3 regions of the Streptomyces sp. NPDC056580 genome follow, and region 2 is predicted to be linked to each of the others. Evidence: riboswitches for the same ligand, from Rfam matches in the RefSeq annotation. Region 2 holds a riboswitch; each other region holds the start of a gene.
The links. Region 2 has a riboswitch for cyclic di-AMP ahead of ACFQ9Z_RS23790 (transglycosylase SLT domain-containing protein). Riboswitches for the same ligand answer to the same signal wherever they lie in the genome.
Positions count from the first base shown of each region.

Region 1: linked by a shared signal. The riboswitch ahead of ACFQ9Z_RS08475 (M23 family metallopeptidase) and the one ahead of ACFQ9Z_RS23790 (transglycosylase SLT domain-containing protein) in region 2 are both predicted to bind cyclic di-AMP.
Region 3: linked by a shared signal. The riboswitch ahead of ACFQ9Z_RS36505 (M23 family metallopeptidase) and the one ahead of ACFQ9Z_RS23790 (transglycosylase SLT domain-containing protein) in region 2 are both predicted to bind cyclic di-AMP.

Region 1 covers NZ_JBHTVE010000003.1:451,366-455,566, reverse strand. Annotated here, with positions in the region: gene ACFQ9Z_RS08485 (M16 family metallopeptidase) at 1-843, shown strand, start outside; gene ACFQ9Z_RS08480 (M16 family metallopeptidase) at 840-2,228, shown strand; cyclic di-AMP (ydaO/yuaA leader) riboswitch at 2,472-2,635, shown strand; gene ACFQ9Z_RS08475 (M23 family metallopeptidase) at 2,648-3,403, shown strand; gene ACFQ9Z_RS08470 (GntR family transcriptional regulator) at 3,604-4,201, shown strand, end outside.
Region 2 covers NZ_JBHTVE010000010.1:234,751-238,951, reverse strand. Annotated here, with positions in the region: gene fahA (fumarylacetoacetase) at 1-81, opposite strand, end outside; gene ACFQ9Z_RS23795 (HAD family hydrolase) at 388-1,200, shown strand; gene ACFQ9Z_RS23790 (transglycosylase SLT domain-containing protein) at 1,237-1,722, opposite strand; cyclic di-AMP (ydaO/yuaA leader) riboswitch at 1,724-1,908, opposite strand; gene ACFQ9Z_RS23785 (polyprenyl synthetase family protein) at 2,442-3,452, shown strand; gene ACFQ9Z_RS23780 (outer membrane lipoprotein carrier protein LolA) at 3,700-4,201, shown strand, end outside.
Region 3 covers NZ_JBHTVE010000025.1:39,555-43,755, reverse strand. Annotated here, with positions in the region: gene ACFQ9Z_RS36515 (PrsW family glutamic-type intramembrane protease) at 1-62, shown strand, start outside; gene ACFQ9Z_RS36510 (aldo/keto reductase) at 91-1,038, opposite strand; gene ACFQ9Z_RS36505 (M23 family metallopeptidase) at 1,194-2,240, opposite strand; cyclic di-AMP (ydaO/yuaA leader) riboswitch at 2,250-2,416, opposite strand; gene ACFQ9Z_RS36500 (PP2C family protein-serine/threonine phosphatase) at 2,652-3,824, opposite strand; tRNA gene ACFQ9Z_RS36495 (tRNA-Met) at 4,040-4,113, opposite strand; gene ACFQ9Z_RS36490 (dihydrofolate reductase family protein) at 4,179-4,201, opposite strand, start outside.

The DNA of each region.
Region 1 (4,201 bases), on a different contig from region 2:
GCGGCCACCCTGGAGGACGCGCGCCAGTTCTTCCGCACCTACTACGCGCCCAACAACGCGGTGCTGTCCGTGGTCGGCGACATCGACCCCAAGCAGACCCTCGCCTGGATCGAGAAGTACTTCGGCTCCATCCCCGGCCACGACGGCAAGCCCGCGCCCCGCGACGGCTCGCTGCCGGAGGTCATCGGCGGCCAGCTGCGCGAGGTCGTCGAGGAGGAGGTCCCGGCGCGCGCCCTGATGGCCGCCTACCGGCTCCCGCACGACGGCACCCGCGAGGCGGACGCGGCGGACCTGGCCCTGACCGTCCTCGGCGGCGGCGAGTCCTCCCGGCTCTACAACCGGCTGGTGCGCCGCGACCGTACGGCCGTCGCGGCCGGCTTCGGCCTGCTGCGGCTGGCCGGCGCGCCCTCGCTCGGCTGGCTGGACGTGAAGACCTCCGGCGACGTCGAGGTGCCGGTGATCGAGGCCGCGATCGACGAGGAGCTGGCCCGGTTCGCCGAGGAGGGCCCCACGCCCGAGGAGATGGAGCGCGCCCAGGCCCAGCTCGAGCGCGAGTGGCTGGACCGGCTGGGCACGGTCGCCGGCCGCGCCGACGAACTGTGCCGGTTCGCCGTACTGTTCGGCGACCCGCAGCTCGCCCTGACGGCCGTCGAGCGCGTCCTGGAGGTGACCCCCGAGCAGGTGCAGGCGGTCGCCAAGGCACGCCTGCGCCCGGACAACCGCGCCGTCCTCGTGTACGAGCCCAAGTCCCCGGAGACCGTCGAGGACGCAGACGTCCCCGAGGACCCGGAGGCGGAGGCGACCGTGGAGGGCCGACACGACAACGAGGAGACGGCCAAGTGAGCGAGCTCGCCCCGATGGACTTCCACCCCCAGCCGCAGCCGGGCGAGGCCAGGCCCTGGGCGTTCCCGGCCCCCGACCGCGACACGCTGGACAACGGCCTCACCGTGCTGCGCTGCCAACGCCCCGGCCAGCAGGTCGTCGCCGTCGAGGTGCTGCTCGACGCGCCCCTGGACGCAGAGCCGGCCGGTCTGGACGGCGTCGCCACGATCATGGCGCGGGCCTTCTCCGAGGGCACCGACAAGCACTCGGCCGAGGAGTACGCCGCCGAGCTGGAGCGGGCCGGAGCCACGCTCGACGCGCACGCCGACCACCCCGGCGTCCGGCTCAGCCTCGAGGTGCCGGCCTCCCGCCTGGCCAAGGGCCTGGGCCTGCTCGCCGACGCCCTGCGCGCCCCCGCGTTCGCCGCGAGCGAGGTCGAACGCCTGGTGCGCAACCGGCTGGACGAGATCCCGCACGAGCTGGCCAACCCCTCGCGCCGGGCCGCGAAGGAGCTCTCCAAGGAACTGTTCCCGGCCACCGCGCGCATGTCGCGGCCGCGCCAGGGCACCGAGGAGACGGTCGAGAAGATCGACGCGGCCGCGGTGCGCGCCTTCTACGACCGGCACGTGCGTCCCGCCACGGCGACCGTCGTCGTGGTCGGCGACCTCACCGGCACCGACCTGGACGCCCTGCTCACCGACACCCTGGGCGCATGGTCCGGCACCGCCGCCGAGCCGCGTCCGGTGCCGCCGGTGACCGCCGACGACACCGGCCGTGTCGTCATCGTCGACCGGCCCGGCGCCGTCCAGACGCAGCTGCTCATCGGCCGGATCGGCCCCGACCGGCACGACCGGGTGTGGCCCGCCCAGGTGCTCGGCACCTACTGCCTCGGCGGCACGCTCACCTCCCGGCTGGACCGCGTCCTGCGCGAGGAGAAGGGCTACACCTACGGCGTGCGCGCCTTCGGGCAGGTCCTGCGGTCCGCCCCGGACGGCACCGGCGCCGCGATGCTCGCCATCAGCGGCTCCGTGGACACCCCGAACACCGGTCCGGCGCTCGACGACCTGTGGAAGGTACTGCGCACCCTCGCGGCCGAGGGCCTGACCGACGCCGAGCGGGACGTCGCCGTGCAGAACCTGGTCGGCGTGGCGCCGCTGAAGTACGAGACCGCGGCGGCCGTCGCGAGCACCCTGGCCGACCAGGTCGAGCAGCACCTGCCCGACGACTTCCAGGCGACGCTGTATCAGCAGCTCGCGGCCACCGGCACGGTGGAGGCCACCGCGGCGGTCGTCAGCGCCTTCCCGGTGGACGGCCTGGTGACCGTCCTCGTCGGTGACGCGTCGCAGATCAAGGAGCCCGTGCGGGCGCTCGGCATCGGCGAAGTCACCGTCGTCGCCGCCGAGTAGGGCCGGACGGTCACACGCGCGCGGGGGACCCGGCGGCCGACGGGCCGTCAGGTCCCCTTCGCGTACGCGGCCCTTCCCGAAACGGGTGAGCCGCCTTTGTTCCAATGTCCGAATTGAGGCGGAGGTTGCCTGTCTGCCCTGTGGGATGCGCTACAAAAGCCCGGATTCGTTTGGGCGCCGGAGACCGGGCCGCTTAGCGTCTTCCGGGCTGTCCGTCAGGCAGTGCGCCGCACCCGCGGCACCGGACAGCCATCGCCGAGTCCCCGTACGGCGCGAGCCAGGGGAGCCGGGGACCCATCGTGATCCCTGGGGTGAATCGGACGCCCGCGCGCGAGCGAGGGGGTCCGTAGGAGACCTTCCTGCTCCGAACCCGTCAGCTAACCCGGTAGGCGAGAGGGAAGGAAAGGACCAGCCACTTCATGGCGTTCATGTGCGCCTCCGGGAAGCACCGCAAGCCCGGCCGCGTCAAGCGCACCACCGCTCAGGCGGCGGGTGTCGCCGCCCTCACCACCACCGGTGTCATCGGCACCCTCGCCGCCTCCCCGGCGTTCGCCGCGGAGAAGCCGGTCGAGCAGAGCGGCCTCACCCCGGTCATCACCGTCAGCGACGAGGTCGCCGCGCAGATCGACGAGCAGGCCGCCGCCCAGACCCGGGCCGCCGAGCAGAAGGCGGCCGAGGAGGCCGCCGCCAAGGCGGCCGTCGAGGAGGCGAAGAAGGAGCGCGCGGCCGCAGCCCGCGCCGCCCGTGAGGCCGAGCGCAAGCGCCTGAACGCGTTCGTCGCCCCGATCGTGCACTCGTACGTCTCCACGGCCTACCAGGCCAGCAGCTCCCTGTGGTCGTCCGGCTCGCACACGGGCATCGACTTCCACGCCGCCAGCGGCACCTCGGTGCACGCGGTCGGCGCCGGCACCGTCGTCTCCACCGGCTGGGGCGGGGCGTACGGCAACCAGATCGTGATCCGGATGGCCGACGGCATGTACACCCAGTACGGCCACCTGTCGTCCATCGGCGTCACGGTGGGCCAGAAGGTGATCCCCGGCCAGCAGATCGCCCTGTCCGGCGCGACCGGCAACGTCACCGGCCCGCACCTGCACTTCGAGGCGCGCACCACCCCCGAGTACGGCTCCGACGTGGACCCCGTCGCCTATCTCCGCAAGCACGGCGTGCACGTCTGACATCTCGCCGCACGCAACCGAAAGCCCCGGCTCGCCGAGCCGGGGCTTTCGCCGTTTTCCCCGGTGCCCACCGGACCCGCTGTCCAAAAAACAGGCATGGATTCCGGCCCGCCGTCGGAAATTCCACGGCATTGGAATAGAGTCACAGGTCAACACGTCCATCGTCGGCGTTTCACGGGGATTGAAGGCGGAGGTCGGTCATGCGTATTCCGGCGCACACGGTGTGCACCGCGATCCGGGACGACATCGTCGCCGGTGTCCACGAGCGCGGCGGCCGGCTCACCGAGGAAGTCCTGGCCCGCCGTTACGGCGTCTCGCGCGTCCCCGTCCGCGAGGCCCTGCGCACCCTGGAGGCGGAGGGCTTCGTGGTGACGCGCAGGCACGCCGGCGCGTGCGTGGCCGAGCCGACCGAGCAGGAGGCCGCCGACCTGCTGGAGATGCGCGTGCTGCTGGAGCCGCTCGGCGCCTCCCGGGCCGCCCAGCGGCGCACCGAGGCCCATCTGAAGGTGCTGCGCGGCCTGGTCAAGCTGGGTCAGGAGCGGGCCAGGCGGGGCAACAGCGAGGATCTGCGCGCGCTGGGCGGCTGGTTCCACGAGACGCTCGCCCAGGCCTCGGGCAGCCCCTCGCTGACGTCGGCGCTGACGCAGTTGCGGCACAAGATCGCCTGGATGTACGCGGTGGCGGCCCCGCCGAGCCCGGTGGACCTGTGGGCCGAGCACGGCGCGATCGCGGACGCGGTGGCGCGCGGCGACGGCGAACGCGCGCGTGCGATCACGGCCCTGCACACCGAGCGGACGA
Region 2 (4,201 bases):
GCTGCCGGAGGGCGAGAACACACCGTAGGGAAGGTTGTGCGGGCCGAAGGGGTCGCCCTCGGGGACGTCGAAGGGGGGCATGGGGTGCTGCCTCACTCTCATCCGGGCCATGCATGGCGATGCGTTCCATGTGATCGCGCCACACGTTACGGCCGGGACCCATGTCTTGGGCAGTGCCGACAGGGTTGTCCGGCCGATGTCCGGAAAGAGGACGCGGACGGGGTGAGGGCCGGTAGCCGGACAGGGGTGGGCGGAGCGGTGCGGGGCCGGGGACGGGGTGGGCGCGCCTCCCGAGGCGGGTCGGGGGGCGCCGGACCGCGGCCGCGGGCCCAAGTCCGGGAAGATCCAGATGAGTCGGCGGGGCGCCGCGGTCCGTATTCTCTGATCATGGCCGCACCCCCCGCATACGCACTGATCGCCACCGATCTGGACGGGACGCTGCTGCGCGGCGACGACACCGTCTCCGACCGGTCGCTCGCCGCTCTGGAGCGGGTGGCGCGGGCCGGCGCCCGGCACCTGGTGGTGACGGGCCGGCCGGCTCCCCGGGTACGGCCGCTGCTGGCCGCCCTGGGCTGCACGGGGCTCGCGGTGTGCGGGCAGGGGGCGCAGGTCTACGACGCCGGCTCCGGCCGCCTGCTGTGGTCGGTGCGGCTGGACCGGGAACTGGCGGAGACCGCGCTCGGCAAGATCGAGGCCGAGGTGGGGCAGGTCTTCGCGGCCGTCGACCAGGACGGCGTGGACGGGCTCACCCTGATCGAACCCGGGTATCTGATGCCCCACCCGACCCTGCCCGCCGTGCGGGTCGGCCGGCGCGACGACCTGTGGCGCGAGCCCATCAGCAAGGTGCTGCTGCGCCACCACAGGCTGTCGGACGACGAGTTGGCGGCGACCGCGCGTGCGGCGGTGGGCTCGCTGGCCACGGTCACCATGTCGGGGCCGGGCACGGTGGAGCTCCAGCCGTGCGGGGTCACCAAGGCGACGGGGCTCGCGCTGGCCGCCGACCGTCTGGGGATCGCCGCCGGCCGGGCGCTGGCCTTCGGGGACATGCCCAACGACATCCCCATGTTCGACTGGGCCGGCCGCGGGGTCGCCATGGCCAACGCCCATCCCGAACTCAAGGCGGTCGCGGACGAGGTCACTACGTCCAACGAGGACGACGGCGTCGCCGTCGTCCTCGAAGGACTGTTCCCGGCCCACTGACCGGGACCGCGGCGGGCGCCCCGCCGCGGGGGCCGGTCAGTAGGCGCCGAAGACGTTGTCGATCGAGCCGTAGCGAGCGGCCGCGTAGTTGCAGGCGGCGGTGATGTTCGCGACCGGGTCGTAGATGTCGAAGGACGTTCCGGCCACGTGGTAGCTGTTGAAGGTCGGGTCGATGACCTGGAGCAGACCCTTGGACGGGATGCCCTTGGCCGCGTTGGAGTCCCACAGGTTGATGGCGCGCGGGTTGCCCGAGGACTCGCGGATGATGTTGCGGTGGATGCCGTTGTAGGTGCCCGGGATGTGCTTCTCCGCCATGATCGCGAGGGACTCGCGGATCCACCCGTCGAGGTTGTTCGGGTACCCGGCGACGGTGGTGCCGGACGAGCTGGTGGAGTCGGCCGCGGAGGCGCTGGTGGCGCCGACGACCGGAAGGGCGAGCAAGGCGGCGCCGGTGCCGAGCACGGCGAGCTTGCGGGCGAGGCGACCGGTGCGGAAGCGGCGGTTCTGAGCGGCAGCAGGCATGGAAGTTCCTCTCCGTCGCCTGCGAGGTGAGCTGTCGGGTTCGGGCGGGGAGGTGCCCGGCCGTGCCGCTCTGCGCGGCACGGCTTCACCCCTTGCCGTTCCGGTGACGACACGCGTCGTCCGGTCCGGCGAACTTACCTGGGTCCCCCGCTCCTGCCGTACGAATGAGTTCGTCGATGGGTGGTGTCGAGCGGCGGCAGGATTCGGCGTTCCGCTCGACTGGCCGGGAACGTATGCGAGAGCACATGTCCGGAACAAGTGTTGGATTCACGTAAAAGCCAAGTTGACCTTGTTCTGTTCCGTTTTGAGTGCTTGATCCTTTGCGACTGCCAATGCTCAACTGGCCGTCCGTGCAAGGGCGGACCGGCTGCCGGCCGGGCCGGACGGGCCCGTCGCGGGGCGTGACCCAACTCACGAAATAGCGAAGTATTCCAAATCCGACATAGGGGATTTGACCGTGGCAATGGATCGGGCTGGTGTGCCCCGCCGGATGCCCCGTGGCTGATTTGCCTACGTTCCAAAAGGAGTATTAAGGAACTAAATGTCCGTATTAGTGGATGGTCGGCGATGTGCCGACCGTGGTCCTGTGCCGTCCCTGCCGGACCGGTGGCCGCCCTCGGTGATCGAAACAGGACCGGATACGCTGACTTGAGTGAGGGCAGCGACCTATCGACAAACCGCGTAATCGCCAGCAGACACCAGCAGACAGGAGACCCCTCGTGACCGTCGTCGGGCCGTTCGGGCTGAGCGTGCGGGACCAGGCTCTGGAAGCCGATGTCCAGGCCGGATTGACGGCTGTCGAGGAAGGCTTGCTCGAGGCCACCAAGAGCGAGGTCCCGTTCATCACGGAGGCCGCGCAGCACCTCGTACGGGCCGGCGGGAAGCGGTTCCGGCCGCTCCTGGTGATGCTCGCGGCGCAGTTCGGCGACCCGTACGCGCCCGGCGTCGTGCCGTCGGCCGTGGTCGTGGAGCTGACCCACCTGGCCACGCTGTACCACGACGACGTCATGGACGAGGCGTCCGTGCGGCGCGGGGTGGACAGCGCGAACACGCGCTGGGGCAACTCCGTCGCCGTCCTCACCGGCGACTTCCTGTTCGCCCGCGCCTCCCAGATCCTCGCCGACCTCGGCCCCGAGGCGGTCCGCGTGCAGGCCCTCGCGTTCGAGCGGCTGGTCACCGGGCAGATCCTGGAGACCGCGGGCCCCTCGGACGGACGCGACCCGGTCGAGCACTACCTGGACGTGCTCGGCGGCAAGACCGGCTCCCTGGTGGCGGTGTCCTGCCGGTTCGGCGCGATGATGTCCGGCGCCGACGAGACGGTCGTCGACGTGCTGACCCAGTACGGCGAGCGGCTCGGGGTCGCCTTCCAGCTCGCGGACGACGTCCTGGACATCGCCTCCGACTCGCACGAGTCCGGCAAGACGCCGGGGACCGACCTGCGCGAGGGCATCCCGACGCTGCCCGTGCTCCGGCTGCGCGAGCGCGCCGCCCGCCTGGCGCTGCCCGAGGACATCGCGCTGTGCGAGCTGCTGGACTCCGACCTCGGCGACGACGCCCGTCTCGACGAGGCGCTGACCGCGCTCCGCGCGCACCCCGCGCTGGAGCAGGCCCGCCGCGACACCGTCCGCTACGCGGAGGAGGCGCGCTCCGCGCTGGCCCCGCTGCCGGAGTGCGACTCCAAGGCGGCGCTGCTCGAACTGTGCGACGCGGTGGTGCACCGGGCCGGCTGAGCCCCCCCGTACACGGACCGAGGGCGGTGACTCCCGCACGACCCCTACGGGTCGGGGGAGACACCGCCCTCGGGTGTCATACCGCAGGCGTACACGGAGTTGGTGCCGTGGTCTGACGCCTCCTCACGGCCGATTTGGTCATATGGAAGCCACGGAAATCACCAATCCTCACCGATTCGGGTGAGAATGGCGGCTCAGGTGGACCAGTGTGGGGACAGCCGCCGCCGACGACGGAGGTAAGGCACAGATGGCACCGTACGAATCCGACGACGCAACGGCCGCCGCGCGTGACGAGGACCTGCCCACCGGACGCCGCAAGGCCGCCCGGTACGTGGTCCCGGTCGCGGTGGTGGGGGTGGCGGCGGCCACGATCGGGCTGGTTCCGGCGCTCGCCGACTCCGGTGACCCCGATCTGCCGAAGATCACCGCGCAGCAGCTCATCGACAAGATCGCCAAATCGGACGTGCAGCAGCTCTCCGGCACGGTGAAGGTCAGCACCGACCTCGGTCTGCCGGACCTCGGCGGCCTGGAGAGCGGACTGATGTCCGGGGCGGCCCGGGGCGACGGCGGCGGCTCCTCCGCCGACCCGCAGTCCAAGCTGACCGAACTGGTCTCCGGCACGCACACGCTGCGCGTGGCCGCCGACGGACCGGACCGGCAGAAGCTGTCGCTGCTGGAGAGCGGCTCCGAGTACAGCCTCGTCCACGACGGCAAGGACGTCTGGGGCTACGACAGCAAGAGCAACGAGG
Region 3 (4,201 bases), on a different contig from region 2:
CGTACGGCGATGCGTACGGGCCGCCGGACCCGTACCCCCGGCACAACCCGTACCGGTCCTAGGGCGCCTCCCGCCGCCCCCGGCCGTGGATCAGGCGGAGGCCTGGGTCAGCCGGTCCAGCTCCTGCTGAGAGAGCCGCAGCTCCGCCACGCCCAGCAGCGCCGGGAGCTGTTCCACCGTGCGGGCCGAGGCGATGGGAGCCGTGACCGTCGGCTGGGCGGCCAGCCAGGCGAGGGCGACCGTGGCGACCGGGACGTCGTGGGCGGCGGCGACCTCGTCCAGGGCCGTGAGCACCCGCTGACCGCGCTCGGACTCCAGGTGCTTGGCGGCCGAGCCGGCGCGGGCGCTGTCGACCGTCGTGCCGGGGCGGTACTTGCCGGTCAGGAAGCCGGAGGCGAGCGAGAAGTACGGGACCGCCGCGAGGCCCTCACGGGCGGCGAGGTCCTGCAGCGGCCCCTCGTAGGTGTCGCGGGAGACCAGGTTGTAGTGGGGCTGGAGGGCGACGTACCGGGCCAGGCCCTCCCGGTCGGAGAAGTCGAGGGAGGCCCGCAGCCGCTCCGGGCTGATGTTGGAGGCGGCGATCTGGCGGACCTTGCCCGCCTTCACCAGCTCGTCCAGGGCGCCGACGATCTCCTCCACCGGCACCTCGGGCTTGTCGAAGTGCGTGTAGTAGAGGTCGATGTAGTCGGTGTCCAGGCGCCGCAGGGAGGCGTCGGCGGCGGCCCTGATGTTGGCCGCGCTCAGCCCCTGGTACTCCGGGTGCTGGCTGACCTTGGTCGCGATGACGACGTCGGAGCGGTTGCCGCGGGCCTTGACCCACTTGCCGATGATGGTCTCCGACTCACCGCCCTTGTTGCCCTCGATCCACGCCGAGTAGGAGTCGGCGGTGTCGACGAAGTTGCCGCCGGCCGCCGTGTAGGCGTCGAGGACGTCGAAGGAGGTCTTCTCGTCGGCGGTCCAGCCGAAGACGTTGCCGCCGAGGGCGAGCGGGAAGACCTCGAGGTCGGAGGAGCCGAGTTTGCGCAGTTGGACAGTCATGCCTTGTTACAACGATCAATCCGGTACCGCTCATTCCGGAACCGCGCGACGGATGCCGGAACGCGACCGGCGGCCCTGACGCCGGGGGGATGGAGTCAGGGCCGCCGGGGAGGCGGTTCGGGGTGCCGGACGGGGTCAGGAGGCTCGGGCCGGGCTCAGGGGTTGAGGCCCTTGTCGCGAAGCCACGCCATCGGGTCGATGCCGGTGGCGGCGCCGCCGGGGTGGACCTCGAGGTGCAGGTGCGGGCCGGTGACGTTGCCGGTGGCGCCGACGCGGCCGATGACGTCGCCGGTGCTGACCTTCTGGCCGACGGAGACGCTGATCGAGGACTGGTGGCAGAACCAGAGCTCGGTGCCGTCGTCGAGGGTGAGGATGGTGCGGTAGCCGTAGGAACCGGCCCAGCCCGCCTCGGTGACGGTGCCGCTGTGGATGGCCTTGATCAGGGTGCCGGTGGGCGCGGCGAAGTCGAGGCCGGTGTGGTACCCGGAGGACCACATCGAGCCGGCCTGGCCGAAGGTCGAGGTGATCGTGTACGACGAGGTCGGCAGCGTGTACTGCTTGGCCAGCGCGGCCAGCCGCTCCTCCTCGGCCTTCTTCTCGGCCGCGGCCTCCGCCTCCTTCTTGGCCTCGGCGGCCTTGGCGGCGGCTTCCTTCTGCGCCTTGGCGGCCGCCTCGGCGGCCTGCTTCTCGGCGGCGGCCGCGGCGACGGCAGCGGCCCTGGAGTCGGCCCTGCTCTGCTGCTGCTCGGCCTGGGCCATGATCCGGTTGCGCAGGGTCTCGCCCGCGTCGGAGGCTTCCTGCTGGTCGCCGGCGGCGGTGGTGGTGGTGGTGCCGACCGTGCTCAGCGAGGCCTCGGTGGCCTTGGGCACATCGGAGGGGCCGTCGTCGAAGAGGGAGCCGACGGAGGGCAGGTCCGGCATCGAGATGGACACCGGCGGCTTGCCGGTCTGGGCGCTGGCCATGCCGCCCGCGCCGACGGCCGCGATGACGCCGACGCCGAGGACGGTGGAGCTGCGGGCGAGTCCGCCGCCGCGCTGCTTGGCGACGCGGTGCCGGCCGCGTACGGGGCGGATGGACTCCTCGGTGGGGTTCCACTCCTCCCAGGGGCCCTCTTCGGCGCGGTAACCGCCGTAGCCGAACGTTTCGGTGTCACGCTGGCCGGGCACGAACGGGGCCTCGGGGGCAGGCCGGTTGGACGCCACGCGGGCGTTCTCCTTTCCCTCCTCCGCCTACCGGGTTAGCTGACGGGTTCGGAGCAGGAAGGTCTCCTACGCGCGTATACGTACCGGGAACCGGATCGGTTCACGGTGGCATCCGCGTGATTCACCCCAAGGTGGTGGTTCCCCGGTTCCCTCGCGGGATTCGGCGCGTGCGCACGGAGCCGCCTCTTGTGACGGCTGGGACGACCGCGCTGCGTTATCGAACGTTAATAGACCCACCTGTGAGATTCCAAGCCGTTCGGCTTGATCATTAACGCGCTTCATGGTGGACGTAGGCGGCACGACCGGTGGAAAACGGGCGAGTTGACCGTCGTCCATGAGTCACGTCGTTTTTGATGGTGACTCAGACGCTAAGCGGAGGGCTGTCGTCCGATCACTTTCGGTCACATTCCGTCAGGGGCGTCTGACGGCCAGCAGCGCCATGTCGTCCGCCATGCCGCCCCCGGAGTGCCGCCCGACCTCCGCGGCGAGCCGGGCGAGCAGTGTGCGCGGGTCGGGGAAGCGGCGCCCGGCGAGCCGGCGCACCGGGTCGTAGAACCGGCCGTGGGCGTCACGGGCCTCGGACAGGCCGTCGGTGTGGAGCAGCAGGGTGGCGCCGCCCGGGAAGCGGTACCGGGCCGCGTGGTCGGGCCACCGGCCCAGGTCGCCCATGCCGAGCGGCAGCGCGGGTTCGTCCGCGGCCAGGACGCGCAGGGTACCGTCGGCGTGCAGCAGCAGGGGCGGTGGATGGCCGCGGTTGACGATGCGCACCACCCCCTCCCCCGGCGGCAGTTCGGCGAGGACCGCGGTGGTGAAGCCCTCGGCGGCCTCGACTCCGTCGCGCCGGGCGCCCTCGCGGGCCAGGGCGCGCTCCAGCCGCCCGGCCACCCCCTCCAGAGTGGCCTCCTGCTCGGCGGCCTCCCGGAACGCGCCGAGCACCACGGCGACGGCGGCGACCGCCCCGATGCCCTTGCCCCGCACGTCCCCGACGACCAGCCGCACGCCGTACGGGCCGTCCTGCACCGCGTACAGGTCGCCGCCGATGAACGCCCCCTCCTGCGCCGCCTCGTAGCGGGCCGCGATGTCGAAGCCGGCGATGCGGGCGGCGGGCTCGGGCAGCACGGCCCGCTGGGCGGCCTCGGCGATCTCCCGGACGGAGGCGAGCCGCCGGTCGCCGAGGCGTACGACACGGTTGATGACGGCGGCCAGCAGGGCGACCGTCGCCACGGTGACCATCTGGGTGACGGTGTCGACGCCCAGACCCGGACCGAAGCGGGCGTGCATCACGCAGGTGGCGGCCAGCGCGGCCAGCCCGGTGAGGAGCGTGGTGCGCAGCGAGGCCAGGGGCGCGGCGACCAGCGGGGCGGCCGTGAAGAAGGGCACGGCGGTGAAGGCGCGCGGGGTGAGCAGGTCGTACAGCAGGCCGCCGGCTATGAGCAGGGGGGAGAGGGCACGCGGCAGGGTGCGCGGGCCGGCGCGGCGGGCCCGCTCGGACGGGCGGGGCGTACGGCCGGTGCCGGGGTCCGGGTGCGGAGCGGGGTCGCCGGGGGACCGGCTCCCCGCCCTGGCGCACGGATTCTCCTCCACCTCACCAGGGCGCACTGCTGGTCTCCCGTGTCCTCGACGTACGACCAGCGTGGCGGGGCCAGGGGAGGCGGGCGACTGCTGTGGCCCGAGCGGATGACCTGCTGTGACGTACGCCACTCGACTCGTGAGGCGGCCTTTCCGGCCCCGGCCGGGAGCACGGCGGAAAACACCCAGGGCCGGGATCCATGAACTGGATCCCGGCCCTGGGCCTTCAGTAGCGGGGACAGGATTTGAACCTGCGACCTCTGGGTTATGAGCCCAGCGAGCTACCGAGCTGCTCCACCCCGCGTCGTTGTGTCTCAAGCATACGCCATGTTCGGGGTGGTCCGCGCACACGTTTCCGCGCGGCGCCGCTCAGGGCAGCAGATGGGCGTTCG